Regions from separate parts of the Streptomyces sp. NPDC001222 genome, predicted to be linked through region 4. Evidence: riboswitches for the same ligand, from Rfam matches in the RefSeq annotation. Region 4 holds a riboswitch; each other region holds the start of a gene.
What was found. A riboswitch is a leader RNA that binds a small molecule or an ion and turns the genes downstream of it on or off. The one in region 4 is predicted to bind thiamine pyrophosphate.
Positions count from the first base shown of each region.

Region 1: linked by a shared signal. The riboswitch ahead of ACFY2Z_RS40045 (thiamine ABC transporter substrate binding subunit) and the one ahead of ACFY2Z_RS38785 (purine-cytosine permease family protein) in region 4 are both predicted to bind thiamine pyrophosphate.
Region 2: linked by a shared signal. The riboswitch ahead of thiC (phosphomethylpyrimidine synthase ThiC) and the one ahead of ACFY2Z_RS38785 (purine-cytosine permease family protein) in region 4 are both predicted to bind thiamine pyrophosphate.
Region 3: linked by a shared signal. The riboswitch ahead of thiO (glycine oxidase ThiO) and the one ahead of ACFY2Z_RS38785 (purine-cytosine permease family protein) in region 4 are both predicted to bind thiamine pyrophosphate.

Region 1 is NZ_JBIAXT010000060.1:11,725-14,599, forward strand. It holds gene ACFY2Z_RS40045 (thiamine ABC transporter substrate binding subunit) at 1-920, opposite strand, end outside; TPP riboswitch at 1,048-1,153, opposite strand; gene rlmN (23S rRNA (adenine(2503)-C(2))-methyltransferase RlmN) at 1,219-2,325, opposite strand; gene ACFY2Z_RS40055 (hypothetical protein) at 2,658-2,875, shown strand, end outside.
Region 2 is NZ_JBIAXT010000007.1:206,870-209,744, reverse strand. It holds gene thiC (phosphomethylpyrimidine synthase ThiC) at 1-890, opposite strand, end outside; TPP riboswitch at 883-1,039, opposite strand; gene ACFY2Z_RS13100 (YibE/F family protein) at 1,111-2,520, shown strand; gene ACFY2Z_RS13095 (SsgA family sporulation/cell division regulator) at 2,698-2,875, opposite strand, start outside.
Region 3 is NZ_JBIAXT010000001.1:274,097-276,971, reverse strand. It holds gene ACFY2Z_RS01270 (NAD(P)/FAD-dependent oxidoreductase) at 1-1,160, opposite strand, end outside; TPP riboswitch at 1,379-1,491, shown strand; gene thiO (glycine oxidase ThiO) at 1,490-2,656, shown strand; gene thiS (sulfur carrier protein ThiS) at 2,653-2,853, shown strand; gene ACFY2Z_RS01255 (thiazole synthase) at 2,858-2,875, shown strand, end outside.
Region 4 is NZ_JBIAXT010000052.1:28,985-31,859, forward strand. It holds gene thiD (bifunctional hydroxymethylpyrimidine kinase/phosphomethylpyrimidine kinase) at 1-70, opposite strand, end outside; gene ACFY2Z_RS38785 (purine-cytosine permease family protein) at 67-1,497, opposite strand; TPP riboswitch at 1,489-1,582, opposite strand; gene ACFY2Z_RS38790 (jacalin-like lectin) at 1,675-2,875, opposite strand, start outside.

The sequences.
Region 1 (2,875 bases), on a different contig from region 4:
GGCACCCGCGCGCCCCGCACGACCGGGTAGACGTACATGTTGAGCGGCATGTCCTCCTGGAACCTCCTGCTGATCAGGAAGTCGAGGAACGCCTTGGCACCCTTGGGGTTGTGAGCGTTGGTCAGCAGTCCGGCGAACTCGATCTGGCGGAAGCAGGTGCCGGTCGCGACGCCGGTCGGCGCGGTCGTGGGCCGCGGCTTGGCGTAGACGACCTCGGCGGGCGGGGAGGAGGCGTACGACACGACGAGCGGCCGGTCGCCGCCCGCCTTCCTGCCGCCGGCCGAACCGGAGAACTCCTGGTCGTAGGCCTGCTCCCAGCCGTCGACCACCTTCACGCCGTTGTCCTTGAGCTTGTTCCAGTACTCCTGCCAGCCCTTGTCGCCGTACTGCGCGGCGGTGCCGAGCAGGAAGCCGAGGCCCGGCGAGGAGGTGGCGGCGTTCTCGGTGACGAGGAGGTTCTTGTAGGCGGGCTTGGCGAGGTCGTCGAAGGAGGCCGGCGGGGCGAGCTTGTGGTCGGCGAAGTACTTCTTGTCGTAGTTGACGCAGATGTCGCCGTAGTCGATCGGGGTGACCCGGTTCTTGTCCCCGTCCAGCCGGTACTGCGCGCCGACCTGGTCGAGCCCCTTGGCCCTGTACGGCTGGAAGAGCCCGTTGTCGAGGGCCCGGGAGAGCAGCGTGTTGTCGACGCCGAAGAAGACGTCGCCCTGCGGGTTGTCCTTGGTGAGGATCGCCTTGTTGACGGCCTGACCCGCGTCGCCGTCCGGGAGGACCTTGACGTGGTAGCCGGACTCCTTCTCGAACGCCGCGATGACGCTCTTGGAGGCGGCCCATGAGTCGTGGCTGACGAGGGTCACGGTCTTGGGATCGCCGCCGCTCCCTGCGGTGGAGCCGGACGATCCGCACGCGGACAGCGTGACCATGCCCAGCCCGACGGCAACGGCCGCGAACTGCCTGCCGGTGATGCTCACTGAATTCCTCCTGGAGGTGACCAGGAAGAGACGCGGCCCCGCCCGGGAGCCCCGAAGGGCCCCGGGCAGGGCGCAACAGCTCGAGTGAAGACCGAACTTCCTACCCAGAATGACCTGGGCGAGGTTCAGAGGGTCTGCGGACTCTCCCGCACTCTCAGCGCTGTGGCGCTCCCCTGTCGGAATATGCAGATATGAACAGCCGTGAACAGCTATGACTGATTACGGACTATGAGATAGGACGACCATCAGACTACCGCTCGGTGGCCGCCAGCTGACCACACGCTCCGTCGATCTCCTGGCCCCGGGTGTCCCGGATGGTCACCGGCACTCCATGGGCGGCGATCGCCTCGACGAACGCCTTCTCGTCCTCGGGCCGTGACGCGGTCCACTTGGAGCCGGGCGTCGGGTTGAGCGGGATCAGATTGACGTGCACGGGCTTGCCCTTGAGCAGCCGGCCGAGCCGGTCACCGCGCCACGCCTGGTCGTTGATGTCCCGGATCAGGGCGTACTCGATGGACAGCCGGCGTCCGGACCTCTCGGCGTACTCGAACCCGGCGTCGAGGACCTCGCGCACCTTCCACCGCGTGTTGACGGGCACGAGAGTGTCACGCAGCTCGTCGTCCGGCGCGTGCAGCGAGATCGCGAGACGGCACTTGAAGCCCTCGTCGGCGAAGCGGTGGATGGCCGGCACCAGGCCTACGGTCGACACGGTGATCCCTCGCTGCGACAGCCCGAGCCCGTCCGGCGCGGGGTCGGTGAGGGCGCGGATGGCGCCGACGACGCGCTTGTAGTTGGCGAGAGGCTCGCCCATGCCCATGAAGACGATGTTGGACAGCCGCGCCGGGCCGCCGGGGATCTCACCGTCGCGCAGCGCCCGCATGCCGTCCACGATCTGGTGCACGATCTCCGCGGTGGACAGGTTGCGGTCGAGGCCGGCCTGACCGGTGGCACAGAACGGGCAGTTCATCCCGCAGCCCGCCTGGGAGCTGATGCACATGGTGACCCGGTCGGGGTAGCGCATGAGCACGGACTCCACGAGCGTCCCGTCGAAGAGCCGCCACAGCGTCTTGCGGGTGGTCTCCTCGTCGGTCGACAGATGCCGTACGACCGTCATCAGCTCCGGGAGCAGCGCCTCCTGGAGCCTGCCGCGCGAGGCGGCGGGGATGTCGGTCCACTGCTCCGGCTCGTGCGAGTACCGCGCGAAGTAGTGCTGCGAGAGCTGCTTGGCGCGGAACGGCTTCTCGCCGATCGCGGCGACCGCCTCCTTGCGCTCGGCGGGCGTGAGATCGGCAAGATGCCGCGGCGGGGTCTTGGCTCCGCGCGGCGCGACGAAAGTGAGTTCTCCGGGCTTAGGCATGGCGTTACCAGTGTCGCAGATCCAATCGGGTGACCTGGGCTGTCCCTTCGGGCGGCCGTCATCGGTCGTCGTTGCGCGTCGAGACCGACCACCCTCGGACGGCCCACGGACGGCCCACGGACGGCCCGGGCAGGGTGCCCACCGAGTTCTGCGCTCCGGTAGCGGAATGGGGCGGCACCGCCCAGGCAAGATGATGTTCACCACGCGAACATCCACCGGACTCGTACACGCCAGGAGCGACAGCTACGGTCCGCCGGTGTTCGACACGTGATGATCGACCAGAGCTGAATCGGTCGACGTCACACCAATGGGGAGGGCTTATGGGTTCCGGAATGCGAACGATCCGCATCGGCGCGGTGAGCGTGGGGGTGGCACTGACGCTGGGTGCGGTGACAGCGCCCGCAATGGCACAGGCGCAGCGGACCGCGGTGGCCGCCCCGACACAGACCGCGGACGCCCCCGCGCCGACGGGACTCGCCTACACCTATGACGCCGCCAGCCAGACCGTGACGGTCACCTGGGACCCCAAGGACCCCGCGGACACCGTCAC
Region 2 (2,875 bases), on a different contig from region 4:
CCCGCGTGGACCGTCATGTAATCCACGCCCTGTTCGGCCTGCTCGATGACCGTGTCCTTGTAGATCTCCCAGGTCAGTTCCTCGGCCTTGCCGTCGACCTTCTCGAGCGCCTGGTAGAGCGGCACCGTGCCGATCGGCACGGGGGAGTTGCGCAGCACCCACTCACGGGTGGTGTGGATGTTGCGGCCGGTGGACAGGTCCATGACCGTGTCGGCACCCCAGCGGGTCGCCCAGGTCATCTTCTCGACCTCTTCCTCGATGGAGGAGGTCACCGCGGAGTTGCCGATATTGGCGTTGACCTTCACCAGGAACCGCTTGCCGATGATCATCGGCTCGATCTCCGGATGGTTGACGTTGGCCGGCAGTACCGCGCGGCCCGCCGCGATCTCCTCACGGACGACCTCGGGCGACACGTTCTCCCGGAGGGCCACGAACTCCATCTCCGGTGTGATCTCCCCACGGCGCGCATACGCGAGCTGCGTCACCGCGTTGCCGTCGCGACCGCGGCGCGGCTGACGCGGGCGCCCAGGGAACACCGCATCGAGGTTGCGCAGACCGCCACGCGGCGAGGTGTGCTTGATCCCGTCGTCCTCGGGACGGACGGGGCGGCCCGCGTACTCCTCGGTGTCGCCGCGAGCGATGATCCAGTTCTCCCGCAGCGGCGCGAGGCCCCGACGGACGTCGGTCTCGGCGACTGGATCGGTGTACGGGCCGGAGGTGTCGTACAGGGTGACCGACTGCCCGTTGGTGAGATGCACTTGACGGACCGGCACCCGCAGATCTGGGCGCGAACCCTCGATATACGCCTTGTGCCAGCCGATGGACTTCCCGGCCCCCTGGGGCTCTTCCCCCTGAGCGGAGGCAGGCGTGCGTACGTCCTTGACGGTCATAAGACCTACTCCCTACGCCGGCATTACCCGGTAACAGGTTCAGCGGTCGGCACAGCCGTCTCCACTCGCTGATGTTCCACGTGAAACATCGCGTCTACGGAGGTCAGCGCCCTCTCAGCCCGGTGCTCCGAGCTCCCGCGTGTGCAAAAGTCCCTTCACGCTAGCGTCTAATTGGGTGAGCTGAACAGTAGGCCCTGCGCCTTCTTGCGATGATCGGGCGGTGCCCCCGACGCAGCATCTCCCCTCGCACCCCTCGCCCGAGCCGCCGCACCACCACGGCCCGGACGACAGACACAGCCGCGCAGACGGGCACGGCCATGGGACCGGCGGTGGACACGGCCACTCCCACAGTCACAGCCATGGCCCCGCGGCTCCCGTCTCGCGGCATCTGCGCAGGGTCATCGCCGCGATCCTCATCCCGTTCACCGCGGCGGTCATCGTCGGTCTCGTGGTGCTGTGGCCCGGCGGGGTCCCGTCGCACAAGCGCTCCGGCGTCGGTTTCGACCGGCAGACCCAACAGGCCACGGTCACCACGGTCGAGGCGGTGGACTGCAAGTCCGTGAACGCCTCGGGTGGGGGCCCGATCGGCGACACCTCCCTCACCGGCGGCTCGTCGGCCCCGCAGACTCCGGCCGGCACCTGCAAGAAGGCGACCGTCCGCGTCGACACCGGCAAGGACAAGGGCCGTACGTTCACGGAGATCGTCCAGCCGGACCAGTCACGGCAGTTGCACCAGGGCGAGAAGGTCGTGGCCGCTTACGAGCCCTCCGCGCCCAAGGAACTGCAGTACTCGGTGACCGATGTGGACCGCAAGTTCCCCATGGCCCTGCTCGCCGGCATCTTCGCCGTAGCGGTGGTGGTCGTGGGCCGGATGCGCGGGGTCATGGCACTCGTCGCGCTGGCCGTCAGCTTTCTGCTGCTCAGCCTCTTCATCCTGCCCGCGATCCTGGATGGCTCGAATCCGCTGCTCGTGGCCGTGGTCGGGTCGAGCGCCATCATGCTGATCGCCCTCTATATGTGCCACGGACTCTCGGCCCGCACCTCCGTGGCGGTGCTCGGCACCCTCGTCTCCCTGTCGCTGATCGGTCTCCTCGGCTCGGAGTTCATCGGCTGGGCCGCGCTGACCGGCAACACGGACGACAGCACCGGCCTGATCCACGGCCTGTACCCGCACATCGACATGAGCGGTCTGCTGCTCGCCGGCGTCATCATCGGATCCCTCGGCGTCCTGGACGACGTGACCGTCACCCAGACCTCCGCGGTCTGGGAGCTGCACGAGGCCAACCCGACGATGGGCTGGCGCGGGCTGTACCGCGCGGGCATCCGCATCGGCCGCGACCACATCGCCTCGGTCGTCAACACGCTCGTCCTGGCGTACGCGGGTGCCGCCCTGCCCCTGCTGCTGCTCTTCTCGATCGCGCAGAGCAGTGTGCTCTCGGTCGCGGGCAGCGAGCTGGTCGCCGAGGAGATCGTGCGCACGCTGGTCGGCTCGATCGGGCTGGTCGCGTCGGTGCCGGTGACGACGGTCCTGGCGGCGATCGTCGTCTCGGCGGACCGCCCGGCCACGCTCGACGCCGCCCCGGCTCCCGTCCCGGCCCGTGGGGGGAGGGGGCGCCGCCGCAAGCACTGAGACTCCCTGCCACGCTCCAGCTCCATCCTGGACCTCAGCGAGGCCACCGGGACTTCACCCGGACCACCGCGATCCTCGCGGTCGAGGTCCGCAGAAGCGTTACGCCTGCCATCGCGCCCGTACCGCCGACGAGGAACCGTTACGGCGTGAGGAACCGTTCCAGCGCGGCACGCGGTCTCATCCCGCGCTCTGCTCCTCCGCCAGGATCCGGTCCAGTGCCTCGTCCAGATGCGCGTCGAAGTCGGCGAGGGAGCCCTCCTGCCCCAGCGGCACCAGTTTGTCGGTGCGGTCGAGGAATGCGACCAGAGGCGCCGCGCCGGACCGGAACAGTGCCCGGTCGGCGCCCACCTGGAGC
Region 3 (2,875 bases), on a different contig from region 4:
GACTCGATCAGACGGCGGCCCTGCGCCAGGTCCCGGGGGCGGCCCACCGCCAGCAGGCCCACCAGGCTGCCCGAGCGCAGCCAGCACACGGCCCAGGCGGCGCCCTGCGGGTTCCCGCGCCAGACGGTCGTGTCGGCCGCGGCGTGGTGGCCCACGTACTGGACGAAGCGGCCGAACTGCTCCGACCAGAAGTACGGCACGGGGTCGTACGCCATCGGGGTCTCCCCGATGATGTTCGCGGCCACCGTGCGCGGGCCCTGGAGGGCGTTGTCCCAGTGGTGGACCAGCAGGCGCTGCTCGTACCGCCCCGACGGGAAGGACGCGCAGTCCCCGACCGCGTACACGTCCGGCACCGAGGTGCGCAGGTGCTCGTCGGCCGGCACCTCCCCGTGCGCGCCCAGCTCGATGCCCGAGCCGGCGAGCCACGCCGTGGCCGGACGCGCGCCGATGCCCACGACCACCGCGTCCGCGGGCACCCGGGACCCGTCGTCGAGCACCACGGCCCCGGGCTCGATGCGGTCCACGCGCGCGTGGGTGCGCAAATCCGCCCCGCTGTCCGCGTACCAGACCGCCATCGGGGCGGCCACCTCCGCGGGCAGCGCTCCCGCGAGCGGCCGGTCCGCGGCCTCCACCACGGTCACGGCGCAGCCCGCCTCGCGCGCGGCGGTGGCGAACTCGGCACCGATCCAGCCCGCGCCCACGACCACGATGTCGTGCTGCTCGGCGAGGACCGGCCGCAGCCGCTCGGCGTCGTCCAGCGTGCGCAGCAGATGCACCCCGGGGACGCCTTCGGCGCCCGGCAGCTGGATCGGTTCCGCTCCGGTGGCGAGGACGAGCACGTCGTAGGGGACGGGTCCCTCCACGGTGTCCAGTTCGTGGTCGCGGGTGCGCAGGCCGACCACCTCGCAGCCCAGCCGCAGCTCGATGCCGAGGGCCTCGAAGTCGACGTCGAAGGCTGAGCCCTCGGCCTTGCCGAGCAGCACGGCCTTGGACAGCGGCGGCCTGTCGTACGGCTGGTGCGGCTCCGCACCGATCAGCGTCACCCGGCCGGTGAACCCCTGCTCGCGCAGCGCGACCGCGGTCTGCACCCCGGCCATGCCCGCACCCACGACGACGACGCGCCGTGCCGAATCGCCCCGCTCCTGCGTCTGCTCGCTCACCTGATCACCCTAGCCAACTGACAATGTGTCAGTCAGCGGGCATGCTGAGTGACCTGCTGCACAGCACTCGTCCCGCTGCCTGCCGCGACCCCGCCCGAGCAGTGCCTGCCGGAGACCGGGGGTCCCCTTGCGCCTACCCGCCGCGGCTCCGCACAACCTCGGCCCCCCGGGAGGCTCCCTTACCGGCGCGGACGGCCACGGATTAGGGTGGCCCCCGTACAAGCACTCGCGGGAGCCCGGACGCACCGGGCTGAGAGGGAGGCTGGCCGGCCTCCGACCGTACGAACCTGATCCGGATCATGCCGGCGAAGGGAGGGGGCTGAACGCCCATGTCACCCACACGTACCTCGGACGTCCTCGTCGTCGGGGGCGGGGTCATCGGACTCGTCACGGCCTGGCGCGCCGCGCAGCGCGGGCTCGCCACGACCGTGGTCGATCCCGCTCCGGGTGGCGGCGCCGCCCAGGTGGCCGCGGGGATGCTGGCCGCCGTCACCGAACTGCACTACGGCGAGCAGACGCTGCTCGCGCTCAATCTGGAGTCCGCGCGGCGCTACCCGGACTTCGCCGCCGAGCTGACCGAGGCCACCGGGCAGGACCTCGGATACCGGCGGTGCGGCACGCTCGCCGTCGCGCTCGACGCCGACGACCGAGCTCATATGCGGGACCTGCATGCCCTCCAGCAGCGCTCCGGCCTCGCGTCGGAATGGCTGAGCGGCCGTGACTGCCGACGCCTGGAGCCGATGCTCGCCCCCGGGGTGCGCGGCGGGCTCAAGGTCGACGGCGACCACCAGATCGACCCGCGGCGGCTGGTCGCGGCGCTGGTCACGGCCTGTGAACGGGCCGGGGTGGGCTTCCACCGGGGCTGGGCCGAGCGGCTGACGGTGCTGCGGGGGCGGGCCGCCGGCATCCGGACCGCCGACGGCACCGACCTGGCCGCGGAGCAGGTCGTGCTGGCCGCGGGCAGTCTCAGCGGGCAGCTCGCGGGGGTGCCCGACGAGGTGCTGCCGCCCGTACGCCCCGTGAAGGGGCAGGTGCTGCGGCTGACCGTGCCGAAGCGGTACGCCCCGTTCCTGAGCCGTACCGTGCGCGCCGTCGTGCGCGGCGGCCACCTCTACCTGGTGCCGCGCGAGAACGGCGAGCTGGTGGTCGGCGCGACCAGCGAGGAACTGGGCTGGGACACGACGGTCACCGCGGGCGGGGTCTACGAGCTGCTGCGCGACGCGCACGAGCTGGTCCCGGGGATCACCGAGCTGGCGCTCACCGAGACCCGGGCCGGACTGCGCCCGGGCTCCCCGGACAACGCGCCGCTGCTCGGCCCGACCGAGCTGGACGGCCTGCTGCTGGCCACGGGCCACTACCGCAACGGCGTCCTGCTCACCCCGGTGACCGGCGATGTCATGGCCCACGTTCTGACCACGGGCGGCCTCCCGGACGAGGCGCGCCCCTTCACCCCTCGGCGGTTCGCCGCCACCGCGCTCACGGAGCAGCCCGCATGAACATCTCGGTCAACGGAGAGTCCCGCCAGTTCGCTCCCGGCACGGCGCTCGACGCCGTCGTACAGGCCCTCACCGGTGCCCGTTCGGGAGTGGCCGCCGCCCTCAACGAAACCGTCGTCCCGCGCACGCAGTGGCCGTCGACCGCCCTCCATGAAGGTGATCGCGTCGAGGTCCTCACCGCCGTTCAGGGAGGCTGATCCCATGGCCGACGATCCCTTC
Region 4 (2,875 bases):
CGGCCTGGATCCCGGCACCGCCGCCGGAGTCGGATCCGGCGATCGTGAGCACACGGGACGGCGCGGTCATGCGCGACCCTCCTCTCGGGTCTGGGTGGTCTCTCGGTGCTCCCGGGCCTGCCGGGCGCGCAGCGGCGCGTACACCGCGAGCGCCACCACGAACGCCACGTAGTACGAGATGTCGGCGCCGTGCAGTGTGTGGGCGACTGGGCCCACGTACAGTCCGGTGTCCATGAACGGCACCGCCGCGGCGAAGGCGACGGCGAACGCCAGCACCGGGAGCCAGGCCGGCCGGGGCCGGGCCGCCTCGGCGGCGAGATCGATGCGGCTGCCGCGCCGGGCGAGCCAGTCCACGACCACGATCGCCACGAACCCGGGGATCCAGTAGCTCACGAACAGCAGGACGTTCTGGAAGCGGGCCGTCGTGTCGGCCGCGTGCATCCACAGCACCAGTGGGAAGCCGAGCAGCACGGCGAGCGCGGCCGCCGCCGGGCGCGGTATGCGCACGCCCACGGTCTGCAGCGCCAGGGAGCCGCTGTAGTCGTTCATCGCGTTGCTGCACAGGGCCGCGAGCGCCACGGCCAGCAGTCCGAAGGCGCCCGCCGTGCCGCCGCCCAGCAGCGTGTCCACCCCTGTGGCCGTCTGGTCGGTCAGCGCGGACGCGCCCCACAGCCCGAGGGCCTGGACGGCCACGTAGGACACCACGAGCCCGAGCAGCGTGCACCAGAACATCCGGGAGCGGGACGTGGCACGCGGCAGATAGCGGCTGAAGTCGCTGGCGTACGGGGCCCAGGACAGGGCCAGACTGAGGGCGATGGTGCTGGTCAGCACGAACGCGCCCGCCCGGTCGGCGCCGTGTGCGCTGCCCGTCGCGGCCACCTGGACGCTGCCGGACATCCGCAGGGCGATCAGCGTGAAGGCGGCCGCGAGCACGAAGGTCATGACGATCTGGAGGCGGTGGATGGCCTCGTAGCCGAGGACGCCCAGGGCCCCCTGCGCCAGCATGATGACGAGGACACCCAGCCAGAACGGCCAGCCGCACAGCCGCGCCAGCGCGTCCCCGCCGAAGAGCCCGATCAGGGCGTCCCAGGCGACCGACGACAGCCACTGCAGCACACCGGGCAGCGCGACCGCACGCCCGAACGCGAGCCGGGCGAGGGGGAGCTGCCCCGCGCCGGTGCGACTGCCCCAGGTGCTCAGATAGGCGGTGGGCACCGCGCCGATCAGTGTGCCGAGGACGACGGCGGCGAGCGCGGTGGTGAAGTCAAGGCCGAGCGCGATGCCTATGGTGCCGGTGAACACACCGGTCATGGTCAGATTGGGTGCGAACCACACGGTGAACAGCCGGCCCGCGCCGCCGTAGCGATGGGTCTCGGGGACCGGTTCGATGCCGTGCCCCTCGATCCGGAGATCGCCGGGAGCGCTGGGCATCCGGCCGTCGAAGACGGCTCGCCGGCTGTCGGCGGGCAGCCCGCCGGGAACATGCGCCAAAGGCATGAAAGACATCCCTCCGCCAGTACGAACTGGTTCAGGTTCGACGGGTGTGATCTCAGCCCCTGGCGGGGCACCCCGTGTCCGGTACGGCGGCAAGGTTAACCCGAGCCCTGGGATGTGCCATACGGAAGGGCCACTGCCGGATCCTGCAGCGGCCCTTCTGCTCTACGACGTGCCGTGTCAGCGCCGGGTGTAGATGAAGCCGGTCTTGTCGACCTCGTCGCCGGAGCGGCCGTGGAATCCGGCGATCTGCCAGCCGCTGGGCGCCGTGCGTGTCACGCAGTCGGAGGTCGTGGTGCCGCCCGCCAGGCTGTTTCCGAGATTGGTCGTGAACTTGGCGTAGAAGATCCTCGTGTGGCCGTCGTACTGGCCCTCGCACAGCTGCGCGCTCGTCACGTACTCGCCGCTGCCCAGGGTGAGGGACGAGGCCGTGCCGCCGGTGCCGCCGTGGGCGAGCGTGGTGCCGTTGCTCAGTGTCAGGCCGATGCGGTCGACGCGGGAGCCGCTGCGCAGGGTGATGCTCGTGGCGCGCGCGCCCGCCGGGACGCTGTCGATGTCGTCGAAGTAGTCCCCGTGCGGCCCGCCGAACTGGTCACTGAGCTGGAAGGCGGAGTTGCGCGACCAGCCGAACGTCGCGGTGATCGGGTCGTGGTCGGAGAGCATGAGCCCGTCGTCGGTGAGGAACTTCGCGTGCTCGTTGTTGTACGAGGTGGCGTTCAGTGAGACGAGCGTGCTGCCCCGGTAGAGGACCTTGTCGACGACCTCGCAGCTGTTCGTGGCCGCGTTCTCGTCGCAGACCAGCGCGTCGCTGCCCTTGGCGGGCGGGGTGCCGCCGCGTATGAGCTGGACCCAGGCGTCGGTGAGGCCGTTGGCCGCGGCGAACTCCGCGATGGTGTCACCGGAGCGGGTGTAGCGGGTGTTGGTGTCGCCCATCACCACGACGGCGTCGCCCGCGGAGTGGGTGCGGATGAAGTCCGTCAGCTGGCTGAGGTTGTCCGCGCGCGAGGCCAGGTCGCCGGCGTTCGTCCCCGCGTTGGTGTGCAGGTTGTAGAAGTCGACGTACACGCCCTCGGCGAGCCGCTCCCGCATGAACGTGAAGCCCTTGGGGGTGAGGCAGTCGCCCGAGTCGTACTGGCACGAGTTCCAGTGGACGCGCTCGAAGTCATCGGTGTCGTACGGCAGGTCGGACAGGGTGTTGAGGCCGCTGCCGATGCCGGCCCCGCCGCTGGTGGGCGTGCGGTAGGGGTGTGTGTCGGAGGCGTACAGGTAGGAGTGGTAGTTGAAGTCCTCCTGCACATGGACGATGTCGTACGGGCCGAGCCGCCCGCCGATCGTCGTCGTGCTCGACTGACGGGGCGTCGGGGCGCTGGAGAGGCCTTCG